One region of the Arthrobacter roseus genome, then DNA from elsewhere that is predicted to be linked to it. Evidence: predicted binding sites of a transcription regulator. Region 1 holds the regulator's gene; the other holds the start of a gene.
What was found. The regulator Rex, encoded in region 1, represses fermentation and respiration genes when NADH is low (regulators of the CRP and FNR family bind a similar motif). The targets are predictions, from matches to a motif close to CTTGTGAANNNNTTCACAAG.
Positions count from the first base shown of each region.

Region 2: the regulator Rex is predicted to act here: its motif matches at 6,288-6,307, upstream of JOE65_RS03785 (queuosine precursor transporter).

Region 1 is NZ_JAFBCU010000001.1:2,826,342-2,837,973, forward strand. It holds gene JOE65_RS13655 (histidine phosphatase family protein) at 1-484, opposite strand, end outside; gene JOE65_RS13660 (YceI family protein) at 647-1,195, shown strand; gene JOE65_RS13665 (hypothetical protein) at 1,362-1,886, shown strand; gene JOE65_RS13670 (hypothetical protein) at 1,963-2,652, shown strand; gene JOE65_RS13675 (redox-sensing transcriptional repressor Rex) at 2,657-3,355, opposite strand; gene JOE65_RS13680 (glutaredoxin family protein) at 3,352-3,606, opposite strand; gene JOE65_RS13685 (30S ribosomal protein bS22) at 3,717-3,815, opposite strand; gene JOE65_RS13690 (helix-turn-helix domain-containing protein) at 3,959-4,171, opposite strand; gene JOE65_RS13695 (ArsR/SmtB family transcription factor) at 4,303-4,749, opposite strand; gene JOE65_RS13700 (acetoin utilization protein AcuC) at 4,808-5,953, opposite strand; gene JOE65_RS13705 (TrkH family potassium uptake protein) at 6,168-7,580, shown strand; gene JOE65_RS13710 (potassium channel family protein) at 7,573-8,259, shown strand; gene proC (pyrroline-5-carboxylate reductase) at 8,402-9,268, opposite strand; gene JOE65_RS13720 (DUF1990 family protein) at 9,519-9,992, shown strand; gene JOE65_RS13725 (sugar phosphate isomerase/epimerase family protein) at 10,010-10,807, opposite strand; gene JOE65_RS13730 (Ppx/GppA family phosphatase) at 10,808-11,632, opposite strand, start outside.
Region 2 is NZ_JAFBCU010000001.1:706,912-718,543, reverse strand. It holds gene JOE65_RS03815 (ATP-binding cassette domain-containing protein) at 1-863, shown strand, start outside; gene JOE65_RS03810 (NUDIX hydrolase family protein) at 962-1,501, shown strand; gene JOE65_RS03805 (DUF6707 family protein) at 1,504-2,358, shown strand; gene JOE65_RS03800 (SRPBCC domain-containing protein) at 2,403-3,122, shown strand; gene tgt (tRNA guanosine(34) transglycosylase Tgt) at 3,162-4,415, shown strand; gene JOE65_RS03790 (hypothetical protein) at 4,502-5,350, shown strand; gene JOE65_RS03785 (queuosine precursor transporter) at 5,474-6,172, opposite strand; gene JOE65_RS03780 (TetR/AcrR family transcriptional regulator) at 6,350-7,006, shown strand; gene JOE65_RS03775 (TIGR01777 family oxidoreductase) at 7,003-7,911, shown strand; gene JOE65_RS03770 (LamB/YcsF family protein) at 7,983-8,741, shown strand; gene JOE65_RS03765 (5-oxoprolinase subunit B/C family protein) at 8,738-10,348, shown strand; gene JOE65_RS03760 (acetyl/propionyl/methylcrotonyl-CoA carboxylase subunit alpha) at 10,345-11,632, shown strand, end outside.

The DNA of each region.
Region 1 (11,632 bases):
TGGGAAGCTGGTGACTGACGAGAACGGCTTCGGCCCCGTCTCCACCGTTTTCCACCGCTTTGCGGGCCGCATCTCCGACGGCCTCCATGATGCGTGCCGCCTGCGCAAGGTACGGCTCACCCCACGAAGGCTTCATGGGATTCACCAGAAGCGGCCAGTACCGCGGATTACGCAGCTGTCGCTTGATGCCAGCCATCCCCTCAAACCGGTTCTGCGCCTCAAGAAGCCGCTCATCAGTGTCGATCGGTAGTTCCAGAGCGTCCGACGTCGGCTTGGCAGTTTCTTGAGCGCGCGTCAAAGGTGAGGCAGCCAGGTAGCTGATGCGGGCGCCGTCGTGCTCTCGCTCCTGAAACCAGGAGGCCGCACGCTCGGCCATTTCGTGACCGAGCGCGGAGAGATGGAAGCCGGGTAAGCGTCCGTAGAGGACGCCCTCGGGGTTGAAGACCTCGCCGTGACGCAGCAGGTGAACTGTGGATTTGGGCATGACATCAAGTTTGACACCCCGGCACTGGCCGCCCTAATTTCAGCCGCCGCGGCTCCTTCCCTCAAGATGTAGCAGCGGAAGTTTCCGACCCAGGGAATAAAACATGTATTTACATGTTTGCATCCTGAGGAAGCTATGTCCCCACAGAAGGAGAAATTCATTATGACTATCCCCAACGGCCTCACCGCCGGAACCTGGAACCTGGACACTTCGCACAGCGAAGTCGGTTTCACCGTCCGCCACGCAGGTATCAGCAAGGTCCGTGGCACGTTCGACGACGTCCACGCCGTCATGAACGTCACCGAGAACATCGAGAATTCCACCATCGAGGCCACGGTGAAAACCGATTCATTCAACTCGAAGGACAGCAACCGCGACGCACACGTCAAGGGACCAGACTTCTTTGACATCGCACAGTTCCCCGAAATGACCTTCAGCTCCACTGGGCTTTCAGGGGACGATGAAAACTACGTGCTCGCCGGTGACCTGACCATTCGCGGCGTGACCAAACCCGTAGAATTCAACACCGAGTTCAACGGAGTCGCAGTGGACCCGTTCGGCGCAACGCGCGCCGGGTTCAGCGGCCAGACCGTCATCTCCCGCAAGGACTTTGGTCTGACCTACAACGCTGCCCTCGAAGCTGGCGGCGTCCTGATTGGCGACAAAGTCACGATCAGCCTCGACGCAGCTTTCGTGGCACCCGCGGAGTAGGCTCTCTCCCCCCTGCGCTGACCTGCGCGAGATCACCCTTTAGCCTCGCTGACACTCTGTATAGAGGGTGACGTCGTCGACAAAAGGTGATCTCGCGCTGCGTTTCGTTGCGGAATGGTTAGCGAAATCAACGTTTTCAGCGACACGTGCCGACTACGCTTAAACGATGCCCATGCCGCGTTTCCCCACCCCTCCCGAGCGCGAGCCAACCCGGACCCACAACGACGGCGCCAGCCCCGTTGACCTCCGAGACCGACCTATCGCCCAAAGGCTGAAGGACCTCAGCGGGCTGCAGCAGGAAATCAGCGCCGCCTACGTACTCTGGTTGGCCTCCGCCGCCTTCTCGGTGGTGTTGCACGTCGCTAGCCTGGTTGGATCGGTTGGAACCTACGGCCGCGGCGCACTGGTCCTCGATGTACCGAGCCTCATCTTTGCCACCCTCATCAGCGTGGCCATCGTTTACCTTGCCGTCCGCATGAAAGAAAGCGCACCGTGGGCCCGTATCGCGCTCAGTATCGTTGGCGCCATCACCACTATTTCCTCGATCATCACCATCGGAACCATTGGTATGGGAATCATCACTGCCCTGATGCAGATCGTGGCAACAACACTGATGTGGACTGCCGCAGGGCACCGCTGGTTCAGGACATCAACACCTGACCTGCCAGCTGGGGTATCCCACGGGGGTTGAGTTCGAATGGACCTGACCGCGATGTGCACCCGCTGTACGCTTGGAATCAGCCACCAACGTAAACAAAGGACGCACGATGAGTACCCCTGAGAACAATTCAGACCCCCAGAAGCTCACACCCGAAAGTAACCCCTACTCGGGGCAAGCGGCTCCGGGCAGCCAACCACAGTACGGGCAGAACGGGCCAGACAGCGCACCGGGCAGCCAGCAGCCCTACGGTTACCAGGCGCCACAGGCCTCCGGCTACAACTACCCAGGCGGCGCCCCGGAGACACCCGCAGCGGACAAAGGCCCAGCCCCTAAGCAGGTCGATATGGCTTACTGGCTCATCCTGGCCGCCGGCGCCCTGACACTGATCTCCGCCATCATCGCTCAGATGACCATGCCCGATCTCCCCGGTATGTCATCCAATATGGTGGCCGCCGCAGGGATCGTAGGTCTGATATTCGCGATCATCTCCGTCGCCATCTACGTTGTGCTAGCCATCTTCATCCGTAAGGGCCACAATTGGGCCCGGATCACGGCCACGGTCTTAGCCAGCATCAACGTCGTCATACAGGTCTTCAACCTGATCAGCGTCGCCATTGCAAGCGGCGTGGACAATGAAATGTACGCGTCTGCCCCAGCGGCGAACCCCTTCAGCGTCATCCTGGGCTTGATCATCATGATTCTCGGCGTTGTCGCCGTCGTCCTGATCTGGATGAAGCCGGCGCGGCCGTACTTCCAGCAGGTTCGACCCGCCGGATACGCACCGCACCAAGCCTAAATATCTAGCCAGTACGCGGGGTGCGGGATTCGGAAGAAACTTCCGGATCCCGCACCCTTTGTGCATGGTAGGCCAGGATCTGCAGTTCAGTGGCCAAATCCACCTTCCGCACCTGCACCTGTTGAGGCACCTGCAGGATCGTCGGCGAAAAATTGAGAATGCTCGTAATGCCCGCAGCTACAAGCCGGTCGCAGAGTTCCTGCGCAGCGCTGGGAGGCACCGACAGAATAGCCATGTTCGCACGCTTGCTCTCGAGGACCTGCTCCAACTGATCAACCGGGCTGACCCGCAACCACCCCACTTCCCTGTCGATGACCAGTGGATCAACGTCAAAAAGCGCCACCATTTCGAACCCGCGAGATACAAAGCCGGAGTAGCCCGCGAGCGCACGCCCCAGGTTCCCGGCACCTACGATGACCACCCGCAAATCATGGTTGAGCCCCAGAGCGTCGGATATCCGCTTGGTAAGCTGCCCAACGTCGTACCCCACACCGCGGGTCCCATACGACCCGAGGTAGGAGAGGTCCTTGCGGAGCATGGCGGGGTTCTCCCCTGCGGCGGTGGCGAGCTCCTCAGACGAAACTCGCGACGCAGCATCCGGCCCCAACCCGTTGAGTGCGCGCAGATAGATGGTCAGGCGGCCCAGCGAGGCGGCTGGAATCTCACGACTACCTGAGGGCAGTTCTTTGTCCCACGAGGTCACTGCTCACGCTCCGTGCCCAATAGCCGGCGAAGGCGGACCTCATCGATGCGCCAAAAGTCCCTCGGCACGCCATCGATCAGGAGCACAGGAATTTCCTCCGCGTAGCGTGCACTCAGCTCCGGATCATCGACGATGGATTCCTCAGACCAAACGATTCCGAGTTCACCGGCCACGCGCCCGACAACCTCCCGCGCATCCTGACAAAGATGGCATTCCGGTTTCGTCAACAGCAGGAGGTTCGGTGAATACATACCTACAAAGCTAGCGTGCAGGCGACGACGGCGCATTCCGCACATGGCAAAGGCCCGCACCGAAACGGTGACGGGCCTTCCATAGTGTCAGGGAGCTCTACTCCCGGCGACTACTTTTTGTTGCGACGCTGGTGGCGCGTCTTACGAAGCAGCTTACGATGCTTCTTCTTGGCCATACGCTTGCGGCGCTTCTTGATTACTGAACCCACAGAGTCCTCACAAACTGTTCTTGATCGACTACCGGTGAACGAGCCAAGGCGCGCTACTACCAGCAGATTCTTACGATGACGTAAAACGTTCCTTAACAGGGTACCGCCAATCCGCCGTTTTCCTTTACCGGAAGAAGCGGCGGTCAGGCGGTGCCGGTTGGCTTCTCCTGCTGTGCTGACTGCAGTACGCTTTCGACGGCGGACTCGGGAACACGGTAGGAGCGGCCAAACTGGACGGCCGGCATTTCGCCGGAATGGATCATGCGGTACACGGTCATTTTTGACACGCGCATAACGTCAGCCACCTCGGAGACTGTGAGGAAGCTTACGTTTGAGAAGTTGGTTTCGTCTGCCATTTCTCCAGATTTCTCTCTCGCTTCGGACAATGCTCCCCAGCAACCTTGACGGCGTGTTGCCTTGTAGTCCGAGCCCAAACCGTCTAATGGGTAACTCTAGTGGCTCATGTGACGAAAGTGAAAGCGGATGCTCAATCCCTTTTTTTGCGGAACCGCGGCAGGTTGGCGAAAATGTCTGCAGCCCTGCCAGCCGCACGCTCCACCGTCCGCTGCAGTTGTTGCGGACGTCGCTGTTCGCCGTCATAAATGACCACTTGCTCCGTGACGCCAACTTCCATGGAACCGACGGCAGCGATGGGTTCAGGTTCTTGGATAACCTCGGCCTCAAAACCACTCAGCCAGGTGACAACCTCTTGGAGCGGTTCGGCGCGCAGCGAATAAAAACGCTTCTGGCCCTGGGCCTGCATAGTGACCAGCCCGGCCTCGCGGAGTACTTTCAGGTGCTTTGACACCGTTGGTTGACTGACGCCCAGTTCCCCGACCAACTCCCCGACAGCCTTGTCCTCGGAACGCAGAGACGCAAGAATTTCGCGTCGTGTAGTCTCCGCAATAACTGCAAAAACATCATCGATCGCCATTCCATAACTTTAGCCGCATATGTTCTGCACGGCATCCTGTTCACCAGAATTACAGCGGCTAGTCGAACCATGGATCCAGTGCGTGGATGGGAAAGACTGCCTTGCGAGTGGCCATGATCGTTCTGTCCACAGCGTCATTGGGATCGTACCCAACCTCCCAGGACCGCCACCACGTATCCGCTCCGTCTCCCATGAACTCGGGAGCCTTGCCGTAGCGCTCAAGCACATACTCCCGCCACTGGGGTGGAACAGCCGACGACGGCGACAGCGGCACCCCAGCGGCGACAGCCATCAGCAGGGACCAGCTTCGGGGCACAACCGAGGCAACGTTGTACCCCCCTCCGCCGGTCGCGATCCATCGTCCGTCGCAGAGTTTGGTGGTCAAATCAGCTATGGACAGGGCCGCTTGCCGCTGCGCATCGACACTGAGTTGCAAATTGGATAAGGGGTCGGTGGCGTGGCCGTCGCAACCGTGCTGACTGACGATAACCTCAGGGGCAAACGCCCCCGCGAGCTGCGGCACTACGGCATGGAATGCGCGCAACCACGCGGCGTCTCCGGTACCGGCAGGAAGAGCCACATTGACCGCAGTCCCCTGCGCGTCCGGGCCTCCGACCTCATTGGCAAAGCCCGTGCCCGGGAACAACGTTAGGCCGGACTCGTGCAGGGAGATAGTCATAACGCGCGGCTCATCCCAGAAAATGCTTTGTGTGCCGTCGCCGTGGTGGGCATCAACGTCAATGTACACAACTCGCTGGATACCGCCGTCGAGTAACCGCTGAACGGCCATGGCGGCGTCGTTGTAGATACAGAACCCACCAGCCATGCCTCGCGCGGCATGATGCATTCCTCCCCCGAAGTTGACCGCCCGCACAGATTCCCCCGACAGCACGGCGTCGGCTGCCGCCAGGGAAGCACCTGCTAGTCGGGCGCTTGCCTCATGCATGCCAGCAAAGACGGGAGTGTCTTGGGTACCCAGTCCAATGTCTTCACGCGTGCTCTCAGGATCTGCGCTCACAGCCTTGACTGCAGCGATATACGCCGCATCATGGACGAGTTCCAGTTCCGCATCCGAGGCCACGAACGGCACGCCGAGAGAGACCTCCGGAACATCGAAAATCCCCAGCTCCCTGGCAAGCCGTACCGTCAGTTCCAACCGCGCAGGATGCATGGGGTGCTGCTCGCCGAAGTTATAAGCCAGCATTGACTCATGCCAAATGACCCGGGTGGGCACCGGCGGCAGACCGAAAGCAGAAACGCTGAGCATCTATGTCACGCTACGCGATTCATGCGCTAACGCGCCACGAACCGCACCATCATGTACCGATAAGTGATTTACTACTCGGAGGGCAGAAGCCGTTCGACGGCGGAAATCACGCCTCGAATCGACCCAAAAGAGACCAGGCGCATCGGAGATCATGGCTAGGAACCAGCCGTCATGGCGGCAGGACGAACCACGCGGTTACCAAAGCATCCTCAGAACCGTCCGCGACTTCGTCGACCGCGTGGCCAATAGCTCCCCCGCGCGGCTGGCACTTTTTATCTTCGGCGCGGTCATCTGCGTGTTCACAGCGTTACTCAGCCTCCCCATTGCTTCCCGGGACGGGGAGGTAACACCGCTCCACGACGCGCTGTTCACCGCTGCTTCCGCGGTCTGCGTCACGGGACTGACTGTCGTTTCCACAGCCACCCATTGGTCCTTCTTCGGCCAGCTCATCATTCTCATCGGCATCTTCGTTGGCGGCCTCGGCACACTCACCCTCGCCTCGCTACTGGCCCTCATGGTCAGCAAGCGTCTCGGCGTCCGCGGGAAGCTCATTGCACAGTCCGCCATGAATAACGCAGGACGCCTCGGTGAGGTGGGCGCTCTACTGCGTATCGTCATCACGACGTCGGTCGTCATCGAATTAGTCCTTGCCCTCATGATGATCCCCCGCTTCTACATCCTCGGCGAATCATTCTGGATGTCCGTCTGGCACGGAATTTTCTACTCCATCTCCGCCTTCAACAACGCCGGATTCACGCCCCACTCAGATGGCCTGGTCCCCTACGAAACCGACCTGTGGATCCTCACGCCTCTGATGCTCGGCGTATTCCTGGGCAGCCTCGGATTCCCCGTCATGATGGTCCTCCTGCAACACGGCATGCGGGTGAAGAACTGGACCCTCCACACCAAACTCACCATCAACGTCTCTTTTATACTCCTCTTCGCTGGTACCTTCGCGTGGGCCGCCATGGAGTGGAACAATGAAAAGACAGTCGCCGGAATGAACATCGGCGACAAGATCGTGCACTCGCTCTTCGCGTCGGTGATGATGCGATCAGGTGGTTTCAACCTCGTGGACCAGAGCGATATGAGCTCTACGACCATGCTCCTCACCGATGCGCTCATGTTTGCTGGCGGCGGTTCCGCGTCGACGGCCGGCGGTATCAAGGTCACCACCATCGCCGTTATGTTCCTAGCCATCGTTGCCGAGGCACGCGGCAACACGGACATCCAAGCCTACGGGCGGACCATTCCGCAGGGAGCGATTCGTGTAGCGATCTCTGTCCTCGTGCTCGGAGCTACTCTCGTCATGGTCGCGTCCGGGCTACTTCTGTGGATCTCCGGGGCCAACCTGGACCGTGTAGTCTTCGAAGTCATCTCTGCCTTTGCCACCGTAGGCTTGAGTACAAATCTCAGCGCCGAAGTGCCGCCGTCGGGCAAATACGTCCTCGCTACGCTCATGTTCGCAGGACGCGTGGGAACCGTAACTCTTGCTGCGGCGTTGGCACTACGCCAACGCCGCCAGTTGTACCACTACCCGGAAGAGAGGCCGATCATTGGCTGACAAAACGACGGCGGGCAACCGTCCAAGACACAATGCACCGGTCCTCGTTATTGGCCTCGGCCGATTCGGCGCGGCCACAGCGGAGCAACTCGTCAAGCAGGGGCGGGAGGTTCTCGCGATTGAACGAGATCCGCACCTCGTGCAGAAATGGGCCGGCACACTGACCCATGTTGTCGAGGCAGACGCAACCGACATCGAAGCCCTCCGGCAGCTTGGCGCCCAGGAGTTCAGTGCCGCAGTCCTCGGCGTCGGCACATCCATCGAATCGTCTGTCCTCATCACGGTGAACCTTGTGGATCTGGGAATCGAACATCTCTGGGTCAAGGCCATTACGCCCGCCCACGGCAAGATTCTGAAACGGATCGGAGCCAACCACATCATCTATCCGGAGGCCGACGCCGGCCAGCGAGCGGCTCACCTGGTGGGTGGTCGCATGCTGGATTTCATTGAATTCGACGACGGTTTCGCGATCGTGAAGATGTATCCGCCGAAGGAGACTCAGGGGTTCACTCTCGGCGAGTCAGGGGTGCGGTCCAAATACGGCGTGACCGTGGTGGGCGTCAAGACCCCCGGTGAGGACTTCACGTACGCCAGACCTGAAACGAAGGTCACGAGCCGCGACATGCTCATCGTCTCGGGACATGTGGATCTGCTGGAGAGGTTCGCGGCCCGCCCGTAGCCCCGGCGCCTCCCCACTGTTCTTCCCGTCGTCATTGCCGCGGTCACTCAGGCCGTCACTCCCGCCGAGGTCACCCTTGGACGACAAAATCCCCCGTGTGCGGGGTGATCTGGCAGCTAAAGGGTGACGTCGCGGTTCGCGTTTAACCCTTGGCCTTCAGCTCTGCGGTGATCTCCGCCGCCCGCGCCGCTGCGTTGCGGGCTCCGGCTTCAATAATGCCTGGCATTCCCTTGGCATCGAACGTTTTGATGGCCTGCTCGGTGGTGCCGTTGGGGCTTGTAACCTTTCGACGCAGGGTGGCCGCGTCAACACCGTCCTCGGCGAGCATAAAGCCTGCACCAGCCACCGTCTCCCGAGCGATGGTCCGTGCTAGTTCGTCGTCGAGCCCCAAGGCGATGCCTGCGTTGGCCATGTGCTCAGCGAGGTAGAACGCGTACGCCGGACCTGAACCACTCACCGCGGAAAGGGCATCGACCTGTTCCTCTGGGATCTCCACGACCGTGCCCGTGGGCTTCAGCGCTTCAATGGCACGGTCCAGCTGCTCACGGCTGCAGGCCGAGCCAGCAGAAACGGAGACGACGCCGCGGCCCACGCGCGACGGCGTGTTAGGCATGGTACGGACTACCGGCTGTCCTTCGTTGAGGGAGCCTTCCAGCAGTTCCAGCGATACTGCGGCGGCCACGCTGAGAACCACCGTGTCTTGAGAGAGCGAGTCCGCAATGTCGCGGCACAGATCAACGATGCCGACCGGCTTCACACCGAGGATGACGACGCCGGCCCCAGCCACCGCTGTGCGGTTGGCGTTTGCGTCCTCATTGTTCGATAGAACGGTAATTCCGTGTTGGTTCCGCAGTTCCTCTGCGCGTTCAGGACGACGCACTGTGGCCGTCAACTGCGCGGCGGGCAGGCCGCCGGCGAGGATTCCGCCGAGAATGGCTTCGTTCATTGAGCCGCAGCCCAGGAAAGTGATTTTGGTGTTTACATCAGCGTTTTCGTGTCCAGTGCTCATGTAGCCGATTGTGTCATGCCGCAATACACACCCTTTTCTCAGGTTGTTTCATGCTTGTGCTCAACTTCGGGTCGTAGTCTTCTTAGTACCTCATAAAGGTGCGAGTGATGACGGGTCAGATCCCCAGTCTGACCCAGGCGCCGGTGAGCGCAGTGTGTTCCCCCCAACCGCCTGCCGCTCACCGGCGCCGTCCCTTTTTAACTGGCACTAGCCCGCAGGTCGTCCGCTACCGCTGTGTAGGGTGTACTGCATGACGAGTCCAGAGCTCTGCGAATGGGTTCCACGTGATAACAGATACCGCCATTCGGAGGTATCTGTGGTGCGCGGATACGGCGACGCTGTGTGGGCGCGCGCCGCGCGGGACGTGCTCCGCTGGAAGGTGAAGACCGACAGCGGATTTACCGTGAACTCGACAGGTCCTGTCAGGGGAGGCGAGCACTTGGTCGTCACAGCGCGTGTGTTCGGTATGACCATCATTGAGCCCGTGGAAGTCGTAACCGTCGTCGAGGAGCCTGACCGAGTCGGATTCTCCTACCGCACCCTGCCAGGGCATCCGGTGTGCGGCGAGGAGGCGTTTATTGTCCATCGCCACGGCGATGAGGTCTGGCTGAGCATTCGCTCACTCACACGGGCGGCATCAGGACAACCATGGCGAGCGCTCTACCCATTCCTTCGCGTTGCGCAGCGAATCGTTCGTAGGCGATACCTGCGCGCCCTGCTCTAACGATTCTGGCGGGCAAGCTAGGCCTGGCCCAGGTGCTTTCGCGCGAACTCAAGAGTCTTGCCCAGCCATTCCTCGCGTTCGCCGGGTCCTCTGGCACGCCGGGTGCTTACTTCGATAACAACGGACCCGTCCCAATTGGACTCGGCCAGGTACTCGAGAGCCTCGGCGCAACGCTGCGAGCCCTGTCCGGGGAGAAGATGCTCGTCCTTGCCGTTCGCGTTGCCGTCGGTGAGGTGGACGTGACTCAGACGGCCACCGAGGTTCTGAATTTCGGCGCAGGAGTCCATACCAGCGCTGGCTGCGTGGGAGAAGTCCCACGTGATGTTGTCGTACGGCAAGTGCATCGGGTTCCAGTGCGGCAGATAAGCCTTTGTTTCGCGTCCGCGGACCAACCACGGATACATGTTCTCAACCGCGATGGTGACACCGTAGTCGTTCTCAATGTGCCGTATACCGTCGGCAAAGTTCTCTGCGTAGCCACTCTGCCAACGGAACGGTGGATGTGCCACAACAACTTCCGCGCCTACCTCCGCGGCCATGGCTGCGGACATGGTGATCTTGTTCCACGCCCTACCCCAGACCTGTTGTGTCAGCAACAGAGTGGGCGCGTGGATGGCCATGATCGGCTGGTCGTACCGTTCACTCAAATGCCGTAGGGCTGTGGGATTCTGGCTGTCGCGGTTGTGCGTGACCATCACTTCGACGCCGTCGTACCCGAGGTCGCTGGCCACAGCGAAAGCATCATGGACCGCAAGCGGGTATACCGAGGCGCTTGAGAGTGCCACCGGAATAGAGTGCGATTTTGCCGCGGCCATTTAGCTAGACCTTCCCTCGTGTGCAGCAAGCGACTGGGTTCCGGCGGTCAGCTCCGGAAAACCTCCGCTGGCCATCAGTATCGGTTCGGATGATTCGTACATCAGCGTATCGAATCGTCGCAGGATCAGGCCCTCGCGAAGTGCCCACGGACAGATTTCAATCTTCTTGACCTTCATGACTTTCATGGCCCGCCGGGCAACAAGAGCTCCGGCGAGCAGCTGCGGCGCCCTCAGTTGAGAGACGCCGTCCAGATGTGACGTGTCATCGACCGTCAGGGCTGCCAGGCGCGTGGTCCACAGTTCAAGGTCATCACGTCGAAGGGTGCGTCGGACAAATGGTCCAGAGCCCGACGGCGCCGACCCAGCCAATCTGGCCAACGATCTGAACGTTTTGGACGAACCGGCCACGAGGTCTGGTTTGCCCAGCGACAAGAACTCTCCAGCGACATCGTTCATGGTCTTTTTGATGTACTTGCGCAGTGCCTTGATACTTTTGGCTGTGGGTGGATCCCCCTCCAGCCAGTCTCGGGTCAGCCGTCCAGCACCGAGCGGAATCGATGTAGCCACGGACGGTATCTCGTCCATTCCCATAGCGAGCTCAAAAGAGCCGCCCCCAATATCGAGGTCCAGTATGCTGCCTGCGCCCCAGCCGTACCACCGACGGACGGCGAGGTAAGTCATGGCCGCTTCCTGGGGGCCGGTGAGCTCGCGGAGGCTGATCCCGGTGTTCTCCCGCACCTGAGCCAGAACCTCAGCCCCGTTGGCTGCCTCCCGAATGGCGGACGTACAGAACGCGAGTAAGTCCTCGGCATGGTGGCGGAGGGC
Region 2 (11,632 bases), 2.1 Mb from region 1:
TGGCGGGCGGCCCCAAGCTCGTCCCGGCACACCGCCGAAACGTGGGATACGTGGCCCAGGACGGAGCCATCTTCCCGCACCTGTCCGTCGGAGAAAACGTGGCGTTCGGGTTGGACCGGAAACGCTTCAACCGCGCCACTGCCAAGGACCGTGTGGCAGAGCTCCTGGACATGGTCTCCCTCACAGCCGACTTCTACAATCGCCGGCCCGACGAGCTCTCCGGGGGTCAACAGCAACGCGTAGCACTGGCCCGCGCGCTAGCCCGCGAACCGGACCTCATGCTTTTGGACGAACCGTTCTCCGCGCTCGACGCCGGACTGCGCATCTCCACTCGAAAAGCCGTTGCGAACGTCCTGGCCGAGGCAGACTGCACAGCAATTCTTGTCACCCACGACCAGGCAGAAGCCCTCTCCTTCGCCGATCAAGTCGCCGTCATGCGGGACGGCATTCTGGCCCAGGTGGGAAACCCGTTCGTGGTTTACACCCGCCCCGCAGACCGGCAGACCGCCGAATTCCTGGGCGAGGCAGTGGTCCTCGACGCCGAACTTCAAGGCTCCCTGGCCACCTGCGCCCTTGGCGGCATCCCCGTCCGCCGGCCCACGTGCCAGGGCCGCGTGAAACTCATGCTCCGCCCCGAACAAATCCGCATCGCGGACGGCGGCCCCATCCACGGCATCGTGCTCGAAACAGACTTCTTTGGACCCGAGATCACCGTGAAAATCCAATTGGACGCGCACCCAGATGAAGAGGATTGCCCACACCAGGAAATCATTTCGATCCGGCACTGGAACATCGGCCTCGCCCGGATAGGAACCAGGCTGCACCTGCGCGTCGTCGGCGAAGGCGTGGCGTTCCCCTCGTAGCGGCATGGCCCTTTCTGCGTGGGGAAAATACCGAGTCAAAAGGACCGTCCGGGGAGTCGCGGATGACTCTCCGCGACCATGTGGGGTAGAACTTGATTATGAATGTTCGCACTCCTGACCCCACCCCCGGCTGGCTCTCGGAAGAGGACCTTGCCCAGGCCCGCAGCCACCTACCCATGGTTTATGTGGAGGCCATTCCCGTGCGACTCGACGGGCTCGGGTATGTCACGGAGGTCGGGTTGCTGCTCCAGGCCAACGACCAAGCCGAGATGATCCGTACCTTCGTCAGCGGACGCGTGATGTACAGAGAGACTGTCCGGGCGGCGCTCATCCGGCATCTGGAAAAAGACCTCGGTCCGTTCGCGATGCCGCAGCTCCCCGCAAGCCCCGTGCCGTTCACCATCGCTGAATACTTCCCCGCGCCGTCGGAAACCGAGCTGACAGATGACCGTCAACACGCCGTCGCACTGGCCTACATCATCCCCGTCACCGGGGAGTGCAATCCGCGCCAGGACGCCCTGGAACTCACCTGGGTGTCACCGCAGGAAGCCCTCAGCCCCGGACTGCTCAATGAATTCACCGGCGGTCGTGGGAACCTGCTCCGTCAAGCCATGGCTCACGTCTGCTGGGGGAGGTAACCATGGCAGCCGAGACGCGTCCAACCCGGGCCAGTGCCGTCTCCGCTGGTCAACGCCTCCTCACCCCCAGTGGCACGGCGCAGCACGTCCGCGAGATCACCGTGGAACAAGACGACTACGGCGTTCCCGCACTGGTGACCGCCACGCTCGACGACGGCTCCACAGTGCGGATGGCAGCGTCGTCGACCGTTCGTGTCGGAGTGGAAGCGGACACCGCACCAGCCACAGGACCAGTGGATGTCATCCCGGCTGAGGACGGAACCCCGGAGGCCGTCGTCGCGCACGCCGCTGCAGTCCACCCGGAAAGCCCAGCGGTTCAGGAACTCGCGGCCAGGCTGGGCAAGGGACTGAACATAAAATCCGGCAGCAACCTGCAGGACGTGCGAGACCTCGCCCATGTGTTGTTCGTCGAGCTATTGGATACCGATAACGCGTTAATGGTCACCTCGCTCGTTACCGGCCAAGATTTTGACGGCAACTTTGCACGTTGGAAGTGGATTGAAAGCTGCCTAGCCATGGCGGCATACATCACCTACGAAAACGGCGACTTCACAGCATCCGAAGAGTTCACCACACGGCTGCGGACCATCGACGACGTCGAAACGGACCCGCTGAAAGCGAAGGTGGCCGCGACCGTCAGACAACGCCAGCTGAACGAACCGCACCTGTACGACCGCGAGATTCAACGCGCATCGGCTGCCGGCGACGACGTCACCGAGAAGGAATGGCGCGTCCTGCGGCTATACACCCTGATGTATTTGCGCACGCATGGCGGGTCAGAAACGCTGACCCCACAGGAGATCGACCGCCGCATCAATAATGAACTCATCGCGATCCGAGGCATCCGCGTTGACTAAATTCGCCTCTGGCCGGGCCTGACCGGCCAGAGTAGAGTCAAGTCATGACGGACACTCCAGCTCCCGCAACCAGCACCGAAGCGCTCACGGTCCATGTAAACGCGGATGCCCAGCAGGCTTGGATCATGCTCCGCGAGCCTGCGAAGCTGCTTCAGTGGCATGGCTGGGATTCGGACTCACTCAAAGACGAAGTCGACACCATCTACTTCACTAATGCTGTGGAAGACGCTGATCATCGGAGTCTGACAGTTGACGGCGGAGACACGTTCCAGCTGCACCCCGAACAGGGCGGCATCAGCATCAGTGTTGAACGCGCCAATGACGATCCCACCGTGACCGAAGGGTGGGTCACGTTCCTGCAGCAGCTGCGTTTCGCCCTCGAACGACACCCCAACTCAACCCGTCGCACCCTGTACTTCTCAGGCGCCTCCAAGGATGGTCGATCCATTATTTCCACGCTGGGGCTCGACGACGTTCGCGCCCCGGGCGAAGACTATTCGGCCAGCCTGCCCACCGGCATCGACATCACCGGCAAGGTGTGGTTCCGCAGCGCCAACCAGCTCGGACTAACCGTTCACGCCTACGCCGAGCGCGGCGATGGACTGCTGATCCTTGGGGATCTGCCCGGCGGGGAATCCATCGCGATTGCCTCCACCTACGAACTCGGCGCGAAGCAACTGCACGATGTGTGGGAACGCTGGGACGAGTTCCGTGGCGTGCACTACCCCGATTCGGAGCCGATTGTGACATCGACACTGGAGTAGGGGCGCCGTAGGTCCGCTATCTGCTGGCAAAATAGATGGGTGCATCCTCAATCGCAGAAACCCTCATTCTCATTCGCCGTCGAAACCCGCCTCCGGGACAGCACGTCGCTGCCTGCCGCTGACTTTCAGGGACGCACCGGGACAATCACCACCCCACACGGCGAGATCAAGACGCCCGCCTTCATCGCCGTCGGAACCAAAGCGACCGTCAAGGCGGTGCTCCCCGAATCCATGAAGGAGCTCGGTGCGCAAGCCCTGCTCGCCAATGCCTACCACCTGTACCTGCAGCCCGGCGCGGACATTCTCGACGAGGCCGGCGGCTTGGGAAAGTTCATGAACTGGGACGGTCCCACCTTCACCGATTCCGGTGGATTCCAGGTGATGAGCCTCGGCGCGGGGTTCAAGAAAGTCATCAACATGGACGCCGTGACCTCCGGTGGTGCGGACGACGACGTCGCCGCCGGCAAGGAACGGCTGGCACACGTTGACGACGACGGGGTGTGGTTCAAAAGCCACGTCAACGGTGATCGCCACCGGTTCACACCCGAGATCTCCATGCAGATCCAGCACCAGCTCGGGGCGGACATCATGTTCGCGTTCGACGAGCTGACCACGCTGATGAACTCACGCGGCTACCAGGAGCAGTCCCTGGAGCGGACGCGCCTGTGGGCAGAGCGGTGCGTGACTGAGCATGATCTGTTGACCGCGGCCCGGGCCCACCGTCCGTACCAAGCACTGTTCGGCGTCATCCAGGGGGCGCAGTATGAGGATCTGCGGCGGAAAGCCTGCCAAGACCTTGGCGCCATGGACTTTGACGGTTTTGGAATCGGCGGTGCCCTCGAGAAGGAGAACCTCGGCACCATTGTGCGCTGGTGCTCCGAAGAGCTGCCCGAGGACAAACCCCGGCACCTACTGGGCATCTCCGAACCAGACGACCTCTTCACCGCCATCGAGAACGGTGCGGACACGTTCGACTGCGTCTCCCCCACCCGTGTTGCCCGAACCTCCGCGTTCTACACCCCGGACGGCCGTTGGAACCTCTCCAACGCCCGGTTCAAACGCGACTTCAGCCCTCTGATGGAGCGCTGCGACTGCTACGCGTGCGCCCACTACAGCCGCGCGTACATCCACCACCTGTTCCGGGCCAAGGAAATGGTGGCCTCCACCCTCGTCTCGATCCACAACGAACGGTTCATTGTGAAACTCGTGGACGATGCACGGCTTGCGATCGAGGACGGCACCTTCTTTGACCTCAAGGCCGAGGTGCTGGGCCGCTACTACGCTCCGCGGTAGGCGCTACTTTCTCTACTGCGTCCTTCTCTTCCCTTCCGCAGAAATTACTGGAGCACGGCCTCACCGAACGGCACATCCAGACCCTGGTGACAGACAAATCTCTCGAAAGGGTTCGTCGCGGCTGCTTTCGTATCGCCGACAAGTCAGAGGAACCTCCTTCCGAAGACACTCTCCAACGACGGCGGTTGGAGGCCCATCAACACGGCATCCTCTCGACGTCGAAAGGGAGGATGGTGTACAGCCACACCTCAGCCGCGTGCCTGCAGGAACTCAACCTGTGGCGGGTCAACCAGCAGATTCACGCAACGCAGGGTTTCGCGATATCCGCCCATGGCCACGGCCTCGACGTGCAAAGCCACTGCTTTGTCCTTCCACCAGACCAGATAGTGGTGATTGACGGTTTCAGGACAACGAGTGTGGAGCGCACGGTTGTGGACTGCGGTCGGATTCTGTCGCATCAACAGGGCCTGATTGTCGCCGATCATGCCCTGCGGAGAGGGGCAGATCGGGAGAACATTGCGCACATTCTCAAGTCTCTGGCCGGCCACCGAGGGATCAGTCGTGCCCGAGAGGTCATGGAGAAAGCGAGTGGGCTCTCTGAATCTCCTGGCGAAACTCTCACGCGGCACTTCTTCATCAGCACGAATCTGCCCACGCCAATCGAGCAGTTCGTTGTTCAGACCCGCCTCGGCAGTCACCGGCTCGATTTTGCCTTGCCGGAGCTCGAACTCGCGTTCGAGTTCGATGGAAAGACCAAGTACTTCGACTACCAACCAACGAGCGATGCGCTTTTCCAGGAACGACGACGGGAGAAGGCACTCACCGAAATGGGGTGGCAGTTTCTCCGCATCGAGTGGGCCGACCTTTTTCGCGCAGCCGAACTCAAGGCTCGGGTCCTAGCGGCCATCACTGCTGCCGAGAGCCGACGTCGTTAGGCCACGCTGCTTACGCTGGGTCCACTAGACCAGACAGAAACGTGGCGGAGGAGCAGACGCGTGGTGACGAAACAACGCAGCTGCACCTCCGCCACGTTTTTGCGGGTGGTGAACGACGACGGGTTAGAAGGGTGCGACGCCGTAGCTGGGCTCGCGCCGCTTGACCCACCCGATGGCCATGGACGTGACGGGCACGAAGGCGAACTCGACGAGGGTCTTGTAGACGAACCCGACGAGGACGTAATTCGTGAAGGTGGGGAAGTCCGTGATGCCGATGACCGGGGCCGCGATGGAACAGAAGATGAGGGTGTCCGCGAACTCGCCGACCCCGGTGGAGCCCATCAGCCGGGCCCACAGCCGTCCCTCGCCGAAGCGTTCCTTCATGCGGACCAGGACCAACGAGTTCAGCGTTTGGCCAACAACAAATCCGAGCAGGCTGGCTAGCACAATCAGCGGCACAGGACCGAGCGCGAGCTCGAGGGCTGACTGTTTTGCGGTGCTGAAGTCGTCGTCGAATCCGGGCAGGGCGATGATGATCCAGTAGCACAGGGACGCGAAGACGGACAGGAGAAAGGTGGTGATGATCGCTTTGCGGGCTACCCGGAATCCGTACACCTCACTGATGACATCTCCGAGGATGTACGCGAGCGGGAAGAGGAAAAACCCGCCATCAGTGATGAACGGCCCAATAACGACGCCTTTGGACGCACCAATATTTGAGAGGATCAGAACGACGGCGAGTGCAGCAAGCATGATGCCGAAGTAGGGGCTGCCGATGGAGGCAAAGCGGGCACTGGGTTTCAGGGCCTGGGTATCTGTCATGGGATTATCGCAATCTAGTGGTTCGCTGGCGGATGGCCTGCTGTATTAACACTGGAGGGCCCTGGGTGGGCCAAGCATCAATTCTCTCACGCACCTGCAGAGGCCCTCAAAAGAGATTTTGAACGCGTTCAGAATAGTGCTTTACTTAGGATTGAACCTGTTCAAAAAGGAGAAATTTTGGCAACCAAGCGCGAAGCCACCCGCGAGCTGCTCATCACTACAGCACTGCGTCTTTTCCGCGAGCAGGGCTATAGCAAAACCACCATGCGCGGCATCGCAGCGGACGCCGGGGTTTCCACCGGGAACGCGTACTACTACTTTGAGTCGAAGGACGATCTGGTCCACGAGCTCTACAAATCGATCCAGGATGAGCACCGATCTCGCGCTCTTCCGCAACTGCGCGACGGCGTAAATCTGGGCGAGCAACTGCGGGTCATTTTGCAGACCGGCGTGGACGTCATGGGGCCGTACCACGACTTCGGTGCCAACTTTCTGCAGGTAGCCATCAGGCCGTCGTCGACCGTTAGCCCCTTCGGTGACGAAGCAGCGGTGGCTCGCGGAAAGTCGATTGCCCTGTTCAAGCAAGCCGTCACCGTGTCCCGCCCGCAGCCGCCGCATGCGATTCGGGAGGATATGCCGGAGCTGTTGTGGCTGGGCTACATGGCTGTCACCCTGTTCTGGGTGTATGACCGCTCGCCCAACCAACGCCGCACCAGGACCTTGATCGATAACGCCGCACCGTTGGTTGCCCGGCTCGTCATCCTGTCGCGCCTGCCTGTTGTGCGAAGAATCGTTGAAGATGTTGTCAATCTGATCAGGAGCGCAAAGCCATGAACCTCAAAGTTGTTGTCATCGCCGGAGCATCGGGTTTCATCGGCACGTATTTCCAACGGCGATTCAGGGAGATGGGCACGGAGGTGCGCATCATCGGCCGTGGCACGGCAGTCACCTGGGGAGACACCGAAGGTATAGCGGGGTTGCTGGACGACGCCGACATGCTGATCAATCTCGCCGGTCGAACCGTGAACTGCCGCTACTACAAGACCAACGCGGACGCCATTTTTTCTTCGCGCACGGAGACCACCGCCGAGCTCGGCAGGGCGCTGGCGGCTTGTCGAAAGTCGGGCGGCAGGCCGCCGTCGTTGTGGATCAATTCCAGCACCGGCACCATTTACCGGCATGCGCAGGACCGTCCACAGACGGAGGACGACGGCGAACTTGGGTCTGGCTTTTCGGTTGCCGTGGCGAAAGCGTGGGAGGCGGCGCAGTCGCAGTCAGTGGTCGACGGCGTACGGCAGGTGGCCTTGCGGATCGCGATTGTTCTGGGTCCCGGCGGTGGCGTAATGCGCCCATTCGTCACCTTGGCCAAGCTAGGACTGGGTGGTCCCATGGGGTTGGGTAGCCAGATGTTCAGTTGGATCCATGTTGAGGACTTGTTCCGTTCGGTACTGCACATCTACGGGGACACTTCGCTGCACGGTCCCATTAACGCTGCGGCTCCTGAGGCGGTAACCAATCAGGCGCTCATGAGCAGCGTGCGGGAGGCACTCGGTATGCGCGTTGGCGTGCCGTCGCCACGTTGGCTGCTGGAGTTTGGTGCTGTGGTGATTCGCACTGAGACCGAGCTGGTGCTCAAGAGCCGATGGGTGGAGCCGCGGAAGCTGGTAGACAGTGGCTTCACGTTCCAGCACGGCACATTGAAGGAAGCGCTGACGGACATCACGGGACGCGACGCATAACCACTAGATTGTTGAACAATCCATTCCGTTGATGCATGCTTGAACCACGGCACCATGAGACGGAGGTCACCATGCGCACCATCGATTTGAACAGCGACGTCGGCGAATCCTTTGGAAACTGGACCATGGGCGACGACGCGGCCGTCCTGCGCTCCGTTTCCAGCGCCAATGTGGCCTGCGGCTTCCATGCAGGGGACCCATCGACGATTGCGCAGACCTGTCGTGACGCCGTCGCCGGTAATGTCACCATCGGTGCCCACGTGGGTTACCGAGATCTCGCCGGGTTTGGCCGCCGCTTTCTGGACTGCTCCCCCACCGAACTTGCCGACGACGTCCTCTACCAGATGGGCGCCCTTCAGGCTCTGGCGCGGGCTGCCGGCGGTGAAATCAGCTACGTCAAACCCCACGGCGCGCTCTACAACACCATCGTCCACCACGCAGTTCACGCGCAGGCCGTGGTCGATGCCGTTCATGCTTTCAACCCTGAACTACCCCTCTTACTACTGCCCGGATCCGTTGCTCTGGCCAAAGCCGAGCAGGCGGGGATGCGCGCGGTTGCCGAAGCCTTCGCGGACCGCAGCTATAACCCCGACGGCACTCTCGTCTCGCGCCGCGAGGCAGACGCCGTCCTGCACGATCCCGCCGTTGTCACCGAGAACATGATCCGTCTGGCCACCGAGGGAATCATGATTGCGCGCGACGGATCGAAACTGACAATGAATGCGGAAAGCATCTGCGTTCACGGGGACACTCCCGGCGCCGTGGCCATGGCAGCCGCAGTGCGGACCGGGCTGGAAAACGCTGGAGTCACCATCCAGAGTTTCGTATGAGCATTCCCTCCATCCGCTGGGCCGGAACGCGGGCTTTTCTGGTGGAGCTTGACGCGCTCGACGCCGTCCTCTCACTCCACGCCCAGCTCCTCGAGCATCCGTTGCCGGGCCAGAGAGACGTGCTCGCCGCTGCCGAAACTGTGTTGCTGCGGTTCGAAACACGGGTCAGCGCGCTGGCGGGACATGCCGCCGTCGAGCATCTCGATTTTGCTGAACCTGTTGACGTTGCCGGCCGGACTGTCACCATTGAGGTGGTGTACGACGGCGAGGATCTGGCTGAGGTCGGTAAGCTCACCGGGCTGGGGCCGGACGGCGTTGTGGAGGCACACACAGCGCAGACGTGGACGGCGGCTTTCGGTGGTTTTGCACCAGGTTTCGCGTATCTGCACGGTGAAAACAATGTGCTCGATGTGCCGCGGCGCGATACTCCGCGCACGGCGGTTCCTGCTGGATCGGTTGCTCTGGCGGGGCATTTCTCGGCCGTCTATCCAGGTAAGTCGCCGGGTGGGTGGCAGTTGATCGGACGGACGTCGGCGCGCATGTGGGAGTTGGGCCGGGACGAGCCGGCGCTGGTGCGCCCGGGCGACAGCGTGCGCTTTGTCGCGGTTGCGGAGCTGACGCAACAAGCGGACGACGACGACGCGGCGTCTGGCGACGCACCGGCCGTCGCGCCGGCCCGCGCTCTCGAGGTCGTGGCACCGGGGATGCAGTCGCTGATTCAGGATCTGGGACGTCCGGGGTACGGCGATCTCGGTGTATCTGCCTCTGGTGCCCTTGATGTCCCCGCTGCACGGCAGGCCAACCGACTGGTGGGTAATTCGCCTACCGATGCTGTGATCGAAACGGTATTCGGCGGGCTGGTCATGAGGGCACGCGGCGACGTCGTGGTGGCACTGGCCGGTGCGGAGACCCCCACTTCCGTCAGCGGCGCTCGTGGTACGCACACTGCCCCAATGCGGTCCCCGTTTGCCCTGCTCGACGGCGAGACCCTCACCCTCGAAACACCCGTCGAGGGGCTGCGCACCTACCTCGGCGTCCGCGGCGGGCTGAGTCTGCCCAAGATTCTGGGAAGCCGTTCCACCGACACCCTGTCCGGCGTCGGGCCGGCACCCCTGAGCGCGGGCACAATGCTTCCCATCGGTCGCGTCGAAGCCTCCCATATAGTCGGCCACCCGGAGCCGACCACACAGAAACCGCTCGCCGACGACGGCGCCGCGATCCTGCGCATCACCACAGGCCCACGGGCAGACTGGTTTGACCGCGATGCTCTGCAAACACTGACCGGGTCTGGCTGGGCTGCGAGCGCCGAATCGAACCGGGTGGGCGTGCGGTTGACGCTCGACGGAGTGGCCCCGCTGCAGCGTACGCGCGAGGGTGAGCTGGCCAGTGAAGGTGCCGTCGCCGGTGCGCTTCAGGTGCCGCCGTCGGGCCTTCCCGTCCTGTTTCTCGCCGACCATCCGGTAACGGGGGGCTACCCGGTGATTGCCGTCGTCGTACCGGAGGATCTTCCGGTGGCAGCGCAACTGGCGCCGGGTGCTGCCATCCGTTTCGTCGTCGTCGATCCAGACACGCTGCAACCCGAATTGATGCAAGGAGGCCGTTCATGAAGAAGGTCCTGATCGCCAACCGTGGCGAAATCGCTGTCCGCGTGATTCGAGCGTGTCTGGATGCAGGGCTTGCCTCCGTTGCCGTGTATTCGGATCCGGACGCCGATGCGCTGCACGCACGGCTCGCAGATGAGGCGGTCCCGCTGGAGGGCAGCACGGGTACGGACACGTATCTAAACATGGCCAAGCTGCTCGACGCCGCGGCCCTCTCTGGGGCGGATGCTGTCCATCCGGGCTACGGTTTCCTGTCGGAGAATGCTGATTTCGCGCAAACAGTGATGGATGCAGGGCTGACGTGGATTGGGCCGTCGCCGCAAGCTATCCGCGACCTGGGGAACAAGGTCACAGCGCGTGAGATCGCGGTCCGTGCTGGTGCGCCGCTAGTGCCGGGTTCGGAGGGCACGGTGGAGAACGGCGCCGAGGTCAGGGCTTTCGCGGAGGAACATGGGCTGCCGGTTGCCATCAAGGCTGCGTTTGGCGGTGGTGGACGCGGGATGAAGATCGCGCGCCGGATAGAAGACATCGAGGATGCCTTCGAATCTGCGGTCAGGGAGTCGACGGCGGCGTTCGGGCGGGGAGAGTGCTTCGTGGAGCGTTTCCTGGACAAACCGCGACACGTGGAGGCGCAAATCCTGGCCGATACGCACGGGAACGTAGTGGTGGTTGGCACCCGGGATTGTTCGCTTCAGCGACGTAACCAGAAACTGGTGGAAGAAGCCCCGGCCCCCTTCCTCACGGACGATCAGCGCAAGCGGATCCACGAATCCGCAAGGGCCATTTGCCGCGAGGCCGGGTACACGGGTGCTGGCACGGTCGAGTATCTGGTGTCACCAGACGGGATCATTTCCTTCCTTGAGGTGAATACACGTCTTCAGGTGGAGCACCCTGTCACCGAGGAAACCACCGGCGTGGACCTGGTCCGCGAGCAATTCCGTATTGCGGACGGCTTGGAGCTCTCCCTCACGGAAGATCCGGAACCGCGCGGGCACGCGTTCGAGTTCCGGCTGAACGCCGAAGATCCAGCGCGTGGGTTCCTGCCTTCGCCGGGAACTGTCGAGGCATTCGAGCCACCCACGGGAGCGGGACTGCGCATGGATACGGGTGTGCGCAGCGGAGGCATCGTTCCAGCCGAATACGATTCCCTGCTCGCCAAACTCATCGTGTGGGGCGCCGATAGGCAGCAGGCGTTGCGCCGCGCTCGCGCTGCTCTGGACGAGCTCGTGATCCGCGGGCTTCCCACCGTCATCCCCTTCCACCGCGCGGTAGTGCGCAACCCGGCGTTCA